DNA from 2 places in the Alteromonas sp. RKMC-009 genome. Region 1 is predicted to be linked to the other one. Evidence: predicted binding sites of a transcription regulator. Region 1 holds the regulator's gene; the other holds the start of a gene.
The links. The regulator sigma-54, encoded in region 1, starts transcription at its own class of promoters, with help from an activator protein. The targets are predictions, from matches to a motif close to GTTGGCACGNNNNTNGNNT.
Positions count from the first base shown of each region.

Region 1 (7,613 bases):
GTGACGCGCTGGCCATTGCACTACTGGATGCTAAAGGATTCACATCAGATGATTTCGCCCTCTCTCATCCGGGCGGCAGTCTGGGCCGGAAACTGTTACTCAAAGTGGGCGATATCATGCTGACCGGCGACGCTCTTCCTCTTGTATCGTCTGCCGCGACCATTTCACAGGCTCTGCTGGAAATATCTTCTAAAGGTCTGGGAATGACAGGTATTACAGATGACAGCGGCAAACTCAGCGGTATTTTTACCGACGGCGATCTGAGACGAATCCTGGACGCCAGAACCGACATTCATACTACTCCGGTAGCCAATGTTATGACCCGCGGCGGGAAAACTACCCGCTCCGGTACACTGGCAGTGGAAGCGTTAAATTTAATGGAAAAACACAAGATCAGTGCGCTGATGGTGGTGGATGAAAATCATTACCCAGTGGGCGCATTCAACATGCATATGTTGCTTAAAGCAGGAGTTCTCTGATGGGACATGAAGTCACTTTTTACGGTGTGATCAGTGAAGAGCGGTTTGAAAAACTCAAAGGGCTAAAACTGCTCGTTTGTGATATCGACGGCGTATTTTCTGACGGCAGAATTTACCTTGGCAACAATGGTGAAGAGTTAAAAGCCTTTCACACCCGCGATGGCTATGGCGTTAAAGCATTAATAAACAGTGGTGTGGACGTTGCTGTCATAACCGGCCGCGACTCGGCCATTGTAAAGAATCGCATGACCGCCCTGAATGTGAAGCACATTATTCAGGGTCAGGAAGATAAAGCCACGGCTATGGCTCAGTTGTGCGAAATGTTGAATCTGGCGCCATCAGAGGTCGCAGCTATCGGTGATGATATGCCGGATCTTGGCATGTACCGGTTTGCCGAAACAAAAATTGCGGTGAAAGATGCCCATCCGGCCGTTACCCGCGAAGCGAACTGGATCACCACAAAAAATGGTGGATTCGGGGCAGTACGGGAAGTCTGTGATGTAATTTTACAAGCGCTCGGTACGCTGGACACCATACACGGGGCCAGTGTATGAACCGTTTAGGGATCAGTATTTCTGCGCTGTTTGTTATGGCGCTGCTGATGTACCTTCCTGTATGGATGGCAGAAGAGCAGGCACCGGCGAAAAAAGCCGGTGCAGACGCCTTACGCCCTGCCTATAAAGCAAAGAATTTGACAACCACGCTGTACAACGAAGAAGGCAAACTCAACCACGAAGTCTTTGCCGCCTCTATGGAGCATTACGACCAACTAGGCTTTGTGTTATTCGACCAACCCAAATACACTGTCTATGTGAATGATGACGAGGCCCCATGGCAAGTTACCGCTGATGAAGGCACACTCTACAACGATGACCTGATCCAGCTGGAAGACAATGTGCTGATAAAAAGCCTGAACCCTGAAGAGTTTATCCAGACCATCACAACCAATTTTATTAAGGTGAATCTGGATGACAAAACCATGACTTCAGACCAGCCGGTAGATATACGCGGCGTACAGACCATCATTAAAAGTAACGGTTTCAATGCGAACCTGCGTACCCAACAATATGAGTTAATTGATCATGTGCAGACAATTTATTCCCCGGGCAGTTAGCCTTTTTGCAGTAATAACGCTGCTTGCTGTTGCCGGTGAGGCAATGGCCGGCTCCGGTGATTTTGAAAAGCCGATTACCGTGGATGCCAAGTCACAGTTTATCGACGGTAAGAAGAAAAAATCGGTTTTTAAAGACGATGTGAAAATCACCCAGGGTTCACTCATTATTGCCGCAGATGAAGTGGAAGCCATCGCCAGTGAAGGCGAAGGAAAAGAAATTTTTATCGCCCGCGGAAAACCAGCCAGTTATTCTCAAACCCTGGATGACGGTGCAAAGGTAAAAGCCAGCGCAAATGAAATTCGCTACGAAGTCGCCAAACAACTTATTTCCTTGCAAGGTGATGCGAAAATCCAGCAAGATACCAGCATGGTCCAGGGAGATAGCATCACCTATGACATGTCAAAAGAGCAACTTCTGGCAACCGGCGGTGAAAGTAACAGCAACGGCCGGGTAACCACGGTTTTCCGTCCTGACACAGTTAAAGAGTTGAAGGAAGAGAACAAGACTTCAGACAGCAACGAAAACGAGGGTAACTGAGTTACATGGCAACCCTGAGTGCGACTCATCTGGCAAAGTCGTATAAATCACGCCAGGTCGTCCGTGACGTTAGTTTATCGGTTTCTACCGGACAGATAGTAGGTCTGCTGGGTCCTAACGGTGCAGGTAAAACCACAACGTTTTACATGATTGTCGGTCTTGTGCCGCTGGATAAAGGCAAAATCCTCATAGATGAGCAGGAGCTGACTCACCAGCCAATGCACGAACGTGCCCGCCGGGGAATTGGTTATTTGCCCCAGGAGGCATCCATTTTCCGCAAGCTGACCGTACATGAAAACATCATGGCGATATTGCAGACGCGTAAAGACTTAAAAAGTCATCAACGTGAGCAGGAAGCGGATGCACTACTTGATGAATTTAATATTAACCATATACGTAATAGCACAGGTATGAGTTTGTCGGGTGGCGAACGCCGCCGGGTTGAAATTGCCCGCGCACTGGCAGCCAATCCGCAATTTATTTTGCTCGATGAACCCTTCGCCGGAGTTGACCCGATTTCGGTTAATGATATAAAGAAGATCATTCAGCACTTACGGGACAGAGGTATCGGTATCCTCATCACCGACCACAATGTCAGGGAAACCCTTGATGTGTGTGAAGAGGCCTATATCGTCAGTCATGGAGAACTGATTGCTCAGGGCACCGCAGAACAGGTATTAAGTAATCAAAAAGTTCGTGATGTATACCTTGGTGAGCAATTCAGGCTATAGTTAAGATATCGGGATGAGCATTTAGCGGAGATTTCGCCACCGGCACTCACACCGCTACAACCGGATGTCCTTTTTAGAGTTTATATAAGACGTAGATGAAACCATCTTTACAGTTAAAATTTAGCCAACAACTGACAATGACGCCTCAGCTTCAGCAGGCGATCAAGCTATTGCAGTTGTCTACGCTGGACTTACAACAAGAAATTCAGGAAGCCCTCGACTCTAATCCTTTGCTGGAAGTCGACGACAGCTCCGACAACGATGTAATTGAGAAAAATAACATCGATAATGATGACAGCATGCAAGAGTCTGCATCAGCCTCATCTTCTGACAGCATGGATACCGGGGAAGCACTGGAAAAGAATGATTTACCGGACGAGCTGCCCATCGACAGTACCTGGGATGAGTACATTTCTGCGTCTTCTGCACCCGCGCCCGGCCCTTCCGGTGGCGACGATGAACAAATCTTTCAGGGTGAAACCACCGAAAATATTCAGGACCATCTGCTGTGGCAAATGCGTCTGACACCTTTTTCTGATACAGACCGCGCCATTGCACTGGCGATCATCGATTCTATTGATGAGTCCGGCTATCTCACGGTTACCGTTGACGACATTCTGCAAAGCGTTAACAGTGAAGATATGGAAGAGCCCGTTGAAGAAGATGAGGTTGAGTGTGTACTTAAACGTATTCAGCTTTTTGATCCTCTCGGTTCCGGGTCCCGCACACCGCAGGAGTGCTTGTTAGTTCAGCTGGCACAATTTGCACCGGAAACACCGTGGCTGGAAGAAGCTAAACTGCTGCTCAGAGAGCATTCCGATCTGTTGGGCAGTAAAGACTACCGTACGTTAATGCGTAAAACCCGCCTGAAAGAAGATCAGTTGCGGGAAGCGATGCGTTTGCTGCAAACGCTTAATCCCCGTCCGGGCAGTGCATTAATTACGAAAGAACCCGAATATGTCATTCCGGATGTATCGGTTGCGAAGAAAAATGGCCGTTGGGTTGTAGAATTAAACCCCGACAGCCTGCCTAAGCTCAGTGTTAATCAGCAGTACGCTGCAATGAGCCGTAAAGCAAGAAACAGCAGCGATTCACAATTTATCCGCTCTCACATGCAAGAAGCTAAATGGTTCATTAAGAGCCTTGAGAGCCGGAACGATACGCTGCTGAAAGTAGCAAATTGTATTGTTCAGCAACAGATGGGCTTTTTTGAGCATGGCCCTGAAATGATGAAACCAATGGTGCTGAATGATGTCGCAGAAATGGTAGATATGCACGAATCTACTATTTCCAGGGTAACAACGCAGAAGTACATGCACACGCCCCGTGGTATTTTCGAGTTGAAGTATTTCTTCTCCAGCCACGTTGCCACTGAATCAGGTGGAGAGTGTTCATCGACAGCGATTCGCGCCCTGATTAAGAAGCTGGTTGCCGCTGAAAATCCAGGCAAGCCACTGAGTGACAGCAAGATTGCTTCGTTGTTGGCCGATCAAGGCATTATGGTTGCCCGGCGAACAATAGCAAAGTACCGGGAATCCTTGTCGATCCCGCCGTCTAACCAACGCAAAAGCCTTATCTAACTTAAGGCTGCTCAAAATAAGGAAGACGAAATATGCAAATCAACCTTTCTGGTCATCACATTGAGATCACTGATTCTTTGCGTAATTATGTCGATACTAAGTTCAGCAAACTGGAACGTCATTTTGACCACATATCAAATGTGCACGTTATTTTAAATGTTGAAAAGCTTAGCCAAAAAGCAGAAGCAACGGTTCATCTTAGCGGCGCGGAAGTCTTCGCCTCTTCCGAAAATCAGGACATGTATGCTGCCATTGACAGCATGGTCGATAAACTCGACAGGCAGGTCCTGAAACACAAGGAAAAGCTTAAAAAGCACTAATTGAATTCATGGATATACAAGCCATAGTCAGCCTGGACCGCACCGAGTGTGCGGTCCAGTGCAATAGCAAAAAACGCATTCTCGAAATCATCAGCGGGATTGCAGCTAAAAATAACCCCGATGTAGACGAAGCCACCGTGTTAAGTAGCCTGCTGGCCCGTGAGCGAATGGGCAGCACAGGTATAGGTAACGGCATTGCCCTCCCCCATGGTCGTCTGGCCGGACTGGAAAAAGTCATCGCCATTGTGGTTACCAGCACGCCCGCCATCGATTTTGATGCAATCGACAATAAACCTGTGGATATTTTCTTTACTCTGCTTGTCCCTCAGGAACAAACCGAAGGACATTTACAAACTCTGGCCATGGTTGCCGGGAAACTCAGCGATAAAGAAACCATAAAAACTATCCGCAAAGCTCAGACAAGTGATGATATTATTCGCGCATTACAGTAACTTAGTGTAATACGCACCGACAACACGTGACTTCAGGAGAAACGGCGTGAAGTTAATTATCATCAGCGGACGTTCAGGTTCAGGAAAATCAGTAGCACTTCGTGCCCTTGAGGATCTGGGGTATTACTGCGTCGATAATATTCCGGTTAATCTGCTACCAGCCCTGACACACACTGTCGCCGATGAATACGAGCAGGTAGCTGTGAGTATTGATGTCAGGAACTTGCCTAAAGAGCCTTCTGAGCTGGTTGAAATTCTCGACTACCTGCCTCAGTCATGGACTGTCACCATCGTATATATTGACGCAAGTGACGATATGCTGGTGCGCCGGTTCAGCGAAACCCGCCGGTTACACCCGCTGGCCAAACTGAATAAATCATTGTCTGATGCCATTCAGACAGAACGGGAATTACTGGCCCCCGTAGCAGAAAGAGCGGATTTGAATATTGATACCGACTCTCTGAGCATCCACCAGCTGGCAGAATTAATCCGCGAGCGTATCCTCGGTAAGAAAAGCTCACGACTTGTTCTGGTATTTGAATCATTCGGCTTTAAACACGGTATTCCCAAAGATGCAGACTATGTATTTGACGCCCGTTTTCTGCCAAACCCTCACTGGGAGCCGGATTTAAAACACCTGACAGGCCTGGATACACCGGTTCAGGTTTTCCTCAGTTCCCAGCCTATTGTGACTAAATTTATCTGGCAGATTCAGAACCTCATCACGACCTGGCTGCCGCACCTTGAACGGAATAACCGCAGTTATGTGACAGTCGCTATCGGATGTACCGGCGGACAGCACCGTTCAGTTTATGTAGCGGAATCACTGGCGAAAAACTTCCGGGAATCTCATCCTGATGTCCAGATCCGCCACAGGGAGCAAAGTAAATAATGCGCATAGAGAAATCTCTGACTATTGTTAATAAACTGGGCCTGCATGCCCGGGCTGCAACGCAGTTGGTGCAACTGGCGAATCAGTTCGATGCCGAAGTTATTTTACAAAAAGGCGATAAGCAGGCTAATGCCAATAGTGTACTGGGACTGATGATGATGGAAAGTCATCAGGGGGAACAGGTTACTGTGATCTCTGAAGGTCCTGATGCTGAAGCTGCAATGGATGCTGTTGAGGCATTAATTGCAGGCAGATTTAACGAAGATGAATAGCGCCGGCACACCACTGAGTGTGTAGTGCCGGCGAAGGCTTAAAGGCAAACCCGTTGAAACGTTTCATCAGTTTAATCATCTTTTTGACAGCGATGGCTTATCAAAGCTCTGTATGGTGTGCTGAGCACAGAAAAAGTCTGACAACCGGTGGTACAGCCTGGCCTCCTTATCTGTACATAACAGACAATAATGAGCCGGCCGGTGAAGACTACCAATTGTTGAAGTCGGTTTTAGGCAAGCTGGATTATGCACTGGAAAGCCAGATCCTGCCTGAAAGACGGGTCACTCAGCAAATAGAACTGGGGCAAATTGATGTAGTTACAGGTGCAGCTTTCACACCGGCGAGAGCACTGAAAAACTATTTTTCTGTTCCTTACCGCAAAGAAACCATCAGCTTTGCCTTTCATCCTTCCCATCATAACGAATATGCCGGCAAATCTCTTGAAACCTTACTAAGGGAAGGCAAAACCCTGGCGTTAAATACCGGTGGGTGGTTCGGCGACTGGTTTAATGAAACAGTCACTGAGCAGTACAGCGCGCAGCTTATTCATCTGGATTCCGTTAAACGGCGGTTACAGTTTCTGAACAGAGGCCGTGTCGATTTGGTGCTGGACGATATCAGAGTGATTAGCTTTAATGCTGAACAGTTGCACCTCGAACTGGAAATCAGTAATAAGCCCGTTAACGTACAGGACGTCCACTTCATGTTCAGTAAACAATCTGTGGACCCGGGCTTCATAGATAAATTCAATCACGTCCTGTCTGACTATGTTAAAGACCCGGATCCTGCGATCTGAGCTTTCAACTTCACATCTTATTCCGCTGCCGCATTATCCCTGACATTTTTTTGCACCGTAGTCGCGGCAAACAAACTCAGTACAAAAGCCATCCCATAAAATCCTTTTTCACTCAGCAACAGGTTGGCGTTTACCAAACCAATGACTAACAGTGCAATAGCAGCACCAAGGCCAAACCAGCACAACATCAGGTATATTTTCGTTGTCTGTATGCCTTCCATTTTGTCCCGCACTGTTTTTTGTACAGACACGGCAGCAAACAGTCCAAAGAGAAATACAGCAAAGTAGTAGCCTTTTTCATTAAGTGGCATATCGGCATTCAGTAGTCCGGTGATGTAAGCAGCAAATCCTGTCAGCAGTGCAATAACAGAAGCAATAAAAAAGGCTTTCGTTGGTTTATTTGCGTTCATGATGATCTCCGTTTTATATCAGTGACTG
Region 1 covers NZ_CP031010.1:999,749-1,007,361, reverse strand. Annotated here, with positions in the region: gene DS731_RS04420 (KpsF/GutQ family sugar-phosphate isomerase) at 1-479, shown strand, start outside; gene kdsC (3-deoxy-manno-octulosonate-8-phosphatase KdsC) at 479-1,033, shown strand; gene lptC (LPS export ABC transporter periplasmic protein LptC) at 1,030-1,593, shown strand; gene lptA (lipopolysaccharide transport periplasmic protein LptA) at 1,562-2,131, shown strand; gene lptB (LPS export ABC transporter ATP-binding protein) at 2,137-2,862, shown strand; gene DS731_RS04395 (RNA polymerase factor sigma-54) at 2,958-4,442, shown strand; gene hpf (ribosome hibernation promoting factor) at 4,475-4,762, shown strand; gene ptsN (PTS IIA-like nitrogen regulatory protein PtsN) at 4,771-5,214, shown strand; gene rapZ (RNase adapter RapZ) at 5,261-6,106, shown strand; gene DS731_RS04375 (HPr family phosphocarrier protein) at 6,106-6,378, shown strand; gene DS731_RS04370 (substrate-binding periplasmic protein) at 6,432-7,175, shown strand; gene yiaA (inner membrane protein YiaA) at 7,193-7,585, opposite strand; gene DS731_RS04360 (DUF2145 domain-containing protein) at 7,604-7,613, opposite strand, start outside.

Region 2 (7,613 bases), 430 kb from region 1:
ATTTACCGGAAATCCTAATAAGTTGTCACCATTACTGTTCACAACGAAGTTATCTTCATCCAGCTTGAACTGTCCGGCACGGGTAAATGAGAAGTCCCGTGATGTGATTTCAGGCACCGTAGCAAAGAAGCCGTTACCTGTGATCGCAAGATCCAGAGAAGTATTAGTAAACTGTAAACTACCCTGAGAAAACTGCTGTGCCACATCTTGTGTCAAAACACCGTCACCGACTTTTGTTTTACCGCCTGCCAGCAATGACGATGCATAGACATCACCAAATTCTGCGCGGGACTCTTTAAAGCCCACCGTGTTGACGTTCGCGATGTTATTGGCGGTTACGTCGAGATCTTTCTGCGCGGCTGCAACGCCACTAAGTGCAATATTAAAAGACATAACTCTTTCTCCTGTTAACTGCCTATCTGGATGACGTCGCTGAGGTTGATACTCACATCACCCGCCAAATTCAAAATAATGCCCTGACTGCTGCCAGTCATGCTGACACTGCCTACCTGCCGGTTAATAGCAGTAGGAACGGTTGTCCCTTCATTGTCGACGGTGCCGTTAGCATTAACCACATATTCTCCGGCCGGCATAGGATTGCCGTTTGTGTCTGTTCCGTCCCAGTTAAACTGGATATTTCCTGCCGCCTGCGTACCTGCATCAATGGTCTTAACAATTTCACCATATTGATTTTCGATGGTGATCTTCAGATCCTGCACGGTCTGATCGTTAACCAGTACGCCACTGAAGCCGGCACCTTCTTCTGCCATGTAGCCCACATTACCTTCCACCAGCACCTGCTGACCGATCAGACTGGAAGCCTGCAATGCCTGGTTGGATGTCATGGACGCGGCAAAGGATTCGAACTTTTCATTCAACTGGGAGATCCCGTCTGCCATCGTGAAAGATGTCATCTGGGCAACCATCTGATCATTGTCCACCGGTTTAGTTGGATCCTGATTCGCCAGCTGCTCTGTAAGCAATGAGAAAAAGTCTTCCTGAGTCAGGCGCTGTTCGCTGCCATCGGCAACGGCTACACCTTCTTCCTGCCAGTAGAGCTCTGAATTTAAGCCGGTCGTATTTGAAATAGTACTCACGAAAATACCCTCTGCTCAGCGCGGTTACTGACCGCGACCAAGCTGCAGTACCTGACGGAAAATACGTTTGGTTGTATCAGCAACCTGAACGTTTGTTTCGTAGCCTTTCGAAGCGGACATCATATTTGCCATTTCTTCGACAATGTTGACGTTGGGCTTGTAGATATAACCGTTTTCATCAGCCATGGGATTGTTCGGTGCATACTCAATTTGCAGAGGTGCATCGCTCTCCACTACGCCTTTAACCTCAACACCCACGCCTTTGCTCTGTTCATCAGATGCTCTGGCAAGTTCTGCGGCGAAAACCGGATAGCGTGCCTTATAGGTTTCTTCGTAACTGCTGCTGACGCTGTTAGCGTTAGCAATGTTACTGGCGGTGGTGTTCAGACGGACACTTTCTGCTTCCATACCGGTACCGGAAATGGACATGACATTAAACAGGCTCATTAACTTTGCCCTCCACTTAAGGCCTTCTTCATACCTTTCAGTTTTCCTTCGAGAAATTGCAGGGTTGCCTGGTATCTCATTCCGTTATCCAGAAAGGCATTTCTTTCAGCCTGCACTTCAACGGTGTTGCCGTCCCCGGTGTCGGGCTGATTTGGGATTCGATAATCGATGTCGAAGCTGTTGATATTAAGACCGCCACCAATGTGATTTTCATGAGTGCGCTGCAAAGAGCCCTGGCGCTGTTCACTGCGGGCGCTTTCCATGGCTTGCTTAAAGTCTATATCGCGGGCTTTGTAGCCGGGTGTGTTAGCGTTTGCCAGATTACCGGCAATCACTTCCATCTTCTGCTCTCTGATATCCAGCGCTTTTTTATGGAAACCGGTCAGATTGTCTAAGTTGATGGCCATGTAAAACACTCCACAGGCAAAGATTCCTACAACATCGAATTAAAAAGAGATTCAGAGTATGAATCGTCGTTTTCTTATTGTTGAAAACTTTGCAAATGAAGTGCCAAGTATTTTTTGACGCCCCGGGCGGGGCGTCAGGAGATTATTTATTTCTTTGATAGTAAAGGCCGGGATGGCACTTCACCATGGTAAAGTGAGATCCGGCTTCACCGATAGATTCCGAAGCGCCGAGGAACAAAATCCCCCCGGGCTGCATCTGGGCGGCAATTTGTTGCAGTATCTTTTGTTTCACATCTGCCGGAAAATAAATCAGTACATTACGGCAAAATACGATGTCGAAGCGACCCAGGGCTGTATAACTGTGCAGCAGATTCAGGCTTTTGAAAGTAACCATTCTGCGTACTTCCTCATTGACCTGAACCATACCCTCACTGTTGGGAGAGAAATAGCGTTGTCGGCGTTCTGCCGATAACCCGCGGGCCAGAGAAAGTTCGTCATACACACCTTTGTTGCACTTCTCCAGCATGGCCGACGACAAATCTGTGCCGGTAATTTCCACACCTGCTCTTAAAGCGCCGGGTTTTTGCCGCTGAAATTCCAGTACTGACATAGCGATGGAGTACGGTTCCTGTCCTGAGGAACAGGCAGCACTCCAGATCCGCAACCGGCGATTTTCACTGGCGTACTGCGGCAAGATATTATTGATAAGTAATTCGTAGGGATAATTATCACGAAACCAGAGGGTTTCATTGGTGGTCATGGCATCCAGAACGGATTGCAACAGATTACGGTTCCCACCGCGTACCACTGCTGCAATCAATCCGTCCAGACTGTCGTAGTCGTATTCGTACATCAAAGACGACAAGCGGCTACGAACAAGATATTGCTTGTTGTCGCCTAACGAAATGCCACACTGTTGCTGCAGAAAAGTTCCGAACTGACGGTAACTATCGGCAGACACTTCTTTATTTTTCAAGCTTCCCTGGCCCCGTCAATCAGTTAGACAACCATTTACCTACAGCAGTAGCAAGTTCATCAGGATGGAATTTTGCAATGAAATCATCGGCACCGACTTTTTGCACCATCGCCTGATTGAATACCCCGCTTAACGACGTGTGCAGAACCACTTTTAATTTCTGCAATTCAGGGGTGTTTTTAATTTCAGCCGTCAGTGTGTATCCGTCCATTTCCGGCATTTCTATATCGGAAACCAGTACGCCCACTTTATCTGTAACGTCGCCGGTTTCAGCAGCAATCTCTTTGAGACGGTTCAATGCTTCCAGGCCATTCTTAGCCAGCTCCATTTTCAGTCCCAGTGCCGTCAGCGCTTTTTTCACCTGACTGCGGGCAACAGAAGAGTCATCGGCAATGAATATAATCTTATCTTCCTGAGCAGTGGTATCCAGCCCGGCGATAACATCTTCACTGACCTCGGCTTTGAGCGGAGAAATTTCGTTAAGAATTTTTTCTACGTCCAGAATTTCCACCAGCTCTTTATCCACTTCCGTAACGGCAGTGAGATAACTGGCGCGGCCCGTACCCTGCGGCGGGGGCATAATGGCATCCCAGTTCGTATTGATAATGCGTTCAACCGCGCCAACCAGAAAGCCCTGTACTGAGCGGTTGTACTCGGCAATAACGATAAATGCTGTTTCGAGGTTTTCAATCCGTCTGCCGCCTGTTGCCATGCTAAGGTCTATGACAGAAATGGTTTGCCCGCGGATATGCGCGATTCCCCGTACCAGTGAATTCAATTTAGGCATTGCTGTCAATGGCGGGCACTGCAGTACCTCCCGCACTTTGAACACGTTAATACCAAAGCGCTGACGGCCGTTGAGTCTGAATAACAGTAGCTCCAGCCTATTCTGCCCCACTAACTGCGTGCGCTGGTTAACGGAATCAAGAATGCCTGACATACATCACCTCTAATTTAAATTGGGCACGAACATTGCGTTTCACCATATCACTTAATGTTTAAAAACAGAATCGCCAAAAAAGTGACACTTTAACCGTTACGAATCTAAGGGTTCTGCTTTTAATCATAGTCAAAATACAATGAACTGAACACGAAAAAAGTCATCATGCAGAAAAAGTTATCGAAATTATTGCAGAAATCTTTAAGCAGGCCACTGATGGTTATGTTGCTGATGATGCTAAACATAGCCAGTATCCCGGCATTTGCCCAATCTTCAGCGCAGATGCGGGAAAAAATTCAGCAGGAAGCTCAGGCTTATCTGTTAGGCGAAATTGGTGACGCTCACGGCGACGATAATATTCAGGTAAGTATTGTGCCTGTTGATGACCGCATTCAGATCCCCGTCTGCCATACTCCTTTTCAGTATCACGCAGACAGCAGCGCCTTCACCCAGTCCTATATTTCAGTAAGAGTGAGTTGCGGCAACAATGACTGGTATCTGTTTACCAACGCTCGGGTTGCGCGGACCCGCACGGTGGTGGTGACCTCCGGTCTTATCAGCCCGGGCACAGTGCTGACATCAGCAAACCTGAAGCTGGCTGAAGTAGACATTAACCAGCTGCGGCACACCAGTTACATGTCGCAAAAAGAACTTATCGGTGCGAGGATGAAAAGACGGGTCCGTGACGGCCAGCCTGTACAGGCAAATATGCTATGCTTTGTCTGTAAAGGTGATCGCATCACTATCCGTGCTCAGGCCGCGGGAATGCAGGTGAAAACGGCCGGCATCGCTAGACAGGACGGGGTAATAGGCGATAGTATTCAGGTAGTTAACGCATCGTCGAAAAAGACGCTTATCGCTGAAGTTGCCAGCACGCAAACAGTGGTTGTGAATTTATAGCCTGAAACAGTAAAAAACACTGAAAAAAGGTTAAAGATGCGCCAGTTCAGGCCGATAACGTGTATGAGGTGTTATTGGTAGTGGAAAAAATTTATGGCAATCAACAATGTTAACAATGGAACCCCTAAGGCGCCCATTGACAATGCAAAGCTGAATAATCAGCAGGCACAGACACAAACGGCGCAGCAACAGGAAGCTGCGGCGAAAAATACACAGACGACGGCTCCGCGCCAGGATTCTGTCTCACTGACTCAGTCTGCTCAGCAGTTAAGTCAGGTGCAGAAGAAAGGCACTGAGGCGCCGGTCAATCAGGAAAAGGTCGACAAACTGAAGAAAGCCATTCAAAGTGGTGAGTATAAAATCGACCCGGATTCCCTGGCGCAGAAAATCGCACGGTTAGAAGCGCAGGTTTTTGGCATTAAATCGTAGAGAGTAATTTATGTCGCAGTCACTGGTACAGGCACTGGAGCAACAGATCGCAAACTTAACGCATCTGGCAACTTTGCTTGAACAGGAATTGCACCTGATCAGCTCCCGGGATGCTGAGGCATTGATGAATCTGCTCAAGGATAAAGAGCAAACCCTCGATACCATTCAGCAAAGTGATATTGCTATCAGTAAGCAGTACACTGCACTTACAGCGGAAAAAACAGCGCCAGACGATGTTACCGCCTTGATTGCCCAGGCCAAAAAGCTTCTCGAAGAGTGTCAGTACCGTACATCAGTTAATCAAAAAGCTGTTGAACAGGGTCAGCTCAGGTTGACCCACCTGCGTAATTTAATGCTGGAAGTCCGCGCCAAAGAATCTCTGACCTACGATAAAAGCGGAAAGCCGAAAGGCTCCGGATTAGGCAGAGGCGTGAGCGCCTGATAATAGTGACAAGTACCAAAAAGCCCGTGGAAACGGGCTTTTTTGCTTTTTACAGAAGATCTGAGTCAGAAAACCGGCTCAGTAATAAGTAACGTCCCTAATCCTTTTAGGCTTAGCGGTTGTCAGGTAAATATCGTACACCTTACGCATGTCCAGCTCTAACTCAGTAGCGTAAGTATCCTCGCCCACCGGATAACTTTTTATCACCCTCGCGCCGCGGATCACGCCTTCAACGGATGCTTTTAATTGTGAATCTTGCATCACCATGTTCGCCACCGACTGGGAACCATTCAGTCGCTGACCATATACTTGTTCAGCCAGTTCACGGTAGGCATCCAGCTTTGATGCTTTCATTGCCATCAGGGAGCGGTCATTTTCCGTCTGACCCATTTGCTGCGCAACCGGTGCATATCCTATCGCTGTCAGCACGGGGTAACTTTCCGGCTCCACCACTTCCCACTCAACATGCTTATCAATAAGCCCTGAGCAACCACCCAGCAGTAATACCAGACTGACGCCTGTAGCTCTTGCTGATCGCAGGATAATAGATTGCATAACCCACCTGTAGTTCTTAATCAGTTTGCTGAAAGTCGCTGAACACCATTGTTCTGCATCCACAGCAGATTGTTTCTGTTACCCGTTTCCAGCAATAACCGTGCCCTGATGTTCTGCGCCATTTTTCAGACGCAATTTCAGGAACGTTTTTTGCTCTTGTCTTTGCACATAAACCCGGAAACGCTGCTTTGCCAGCGGTTCCGCTTCATTTTAAATATGATTGCGGTGATAAAGATGACTCGAATTGACAATTTGCTCCGGCCAGCGGGGATTAAACTGTTTCTTACAGGGCTATTTTTATTACTGTCGTGGCAAACTTCTGCCGTCTGGTATGAAGCCAGAGGACAGGCACTCATCCAGGGCGGAGATAAAATTGCCGCCAAAGCAAAGGCCACCGAAGAGGCGATCAGACAGGCAATGATTTTTGCCGGCGCTTCAGTGCAAAGTGTTCAGATGCTGACCAACGGACTGTTGCAGGAAGACAGGCTTCAAATCAGTGCCAGCGGAGAAGTGAACAACCTTGAGCTTATTGATGAGAAATGGCATAGCGATTATGTAACAGTAACCATACGGGCTGACATTTTCCCGCAAACCGCCTCATGCAGTGCTGCTGACTTTCAAAAAACCCTGGTCACCACCTGGTTTCCTATCGAACACAGGGCGCAGGCACAGGACGGACAAATCCACGATTTATCCGAACAGGCACCCAGACACCTCCAGCAATTATTTAAAGCCCGCTCTGAATTAACTTCACTGGCTCAAATAGTGCCCTACACTGTCAGATGGAACCGCGCGAATGTGCTGGCTCAGGCACCTGACCTGGCCCGACAGAGCCGCTCACAATACATTCTGGCAGCAACCATCACAGATTTGAGTATGCTGCGTCCCGCTCACTCTTCACTGGCATTCTGGAAGAGTGATGATGCATTGCGTCAGTTTTCCCTCGATGTTTCTCTGGTAGACGGTATGAACGGTGCCGTACTCATGCAGAAAAATTATGCTACCGAAGCCGTGTGGGAATTCGATCAGTTCTCACAGATTGATGTCAGCAGCTACCGGTTCTGGCAAAGTGAATACGGCAAAGCCGTCAACCGGTTGTTTACCGGCGTGGTGGAAGACATTGATGACATGCTCACCTGTCAGCCGGCTACCGGCCGGGTACTGGCCGTCAGAGGCGATGTCTTGCAGGTATCCATTGGCCGCAGCCATGGTATTCAACCCGGTGACGAACTCACCGTCTATAAAACCAGCCAGGTGCGCGATCCGCAGGGCATGACATTTTTGCAATATAACCTTTATCCCGTGAAAGTGCGGGTAACCAGCGCATCCGTTGACAGCGCTACGGTTGAAGCGGTTGACGGGGGAATTCTTGCCAATATCCAGCCCAATGATTTTGTAGCCAGACGATAGAAAACACGGT
Region 2 covers NZ_CP031010.1:1,433,837-1,441,449, reverse strand. Annotated here, with positions in the region: gene flgE (flagellar hook protein FlgE) at 1-393, opposite strand, end outside; gene DS731_RS06240 (flagellar hook assembly protein FlgD) at 408-1,097, opposite strand; gene flgC (flagellar basal body rod protein FlgC) at 1,122-1,544, opposite strand; gene flgB (flagellar basal body rod protein FlgB) at 1,544-1,951, opposite strand; gene DS731_RS06225 (CheR family methyltransferase) at 2,094-2,927, opposite strand; gene DS731_RS06220 (chemotaxis protein CheV) at 2,947-3,867, opposite strand; gene flgA (flagellar basal body P-ring formation chaperone FlgA) at 4,033-4,767, shown strand; gene flgM (flagellar biosynthesis anti-sigma factor FlgM) at 4,861-5,196, shown strand; gene flgN (flagellar protein FlgN) at 5,207-5,638, shown strand; gene DS731_RS06200 (LPP20 family lipoprotein) at 5,717-6,193, opposite strand; gene DS731_RS06195 (flagellar assembly protein T N-terminal domain-containing protein) at 6,428-7,603, shown strand.
Region 2: a site for sigma-54 is predicted at 3,887-3,905, ahead of flgA (flagellar basal body P-ring formation chaperone FlgA). Genes of this name have one in related genera too.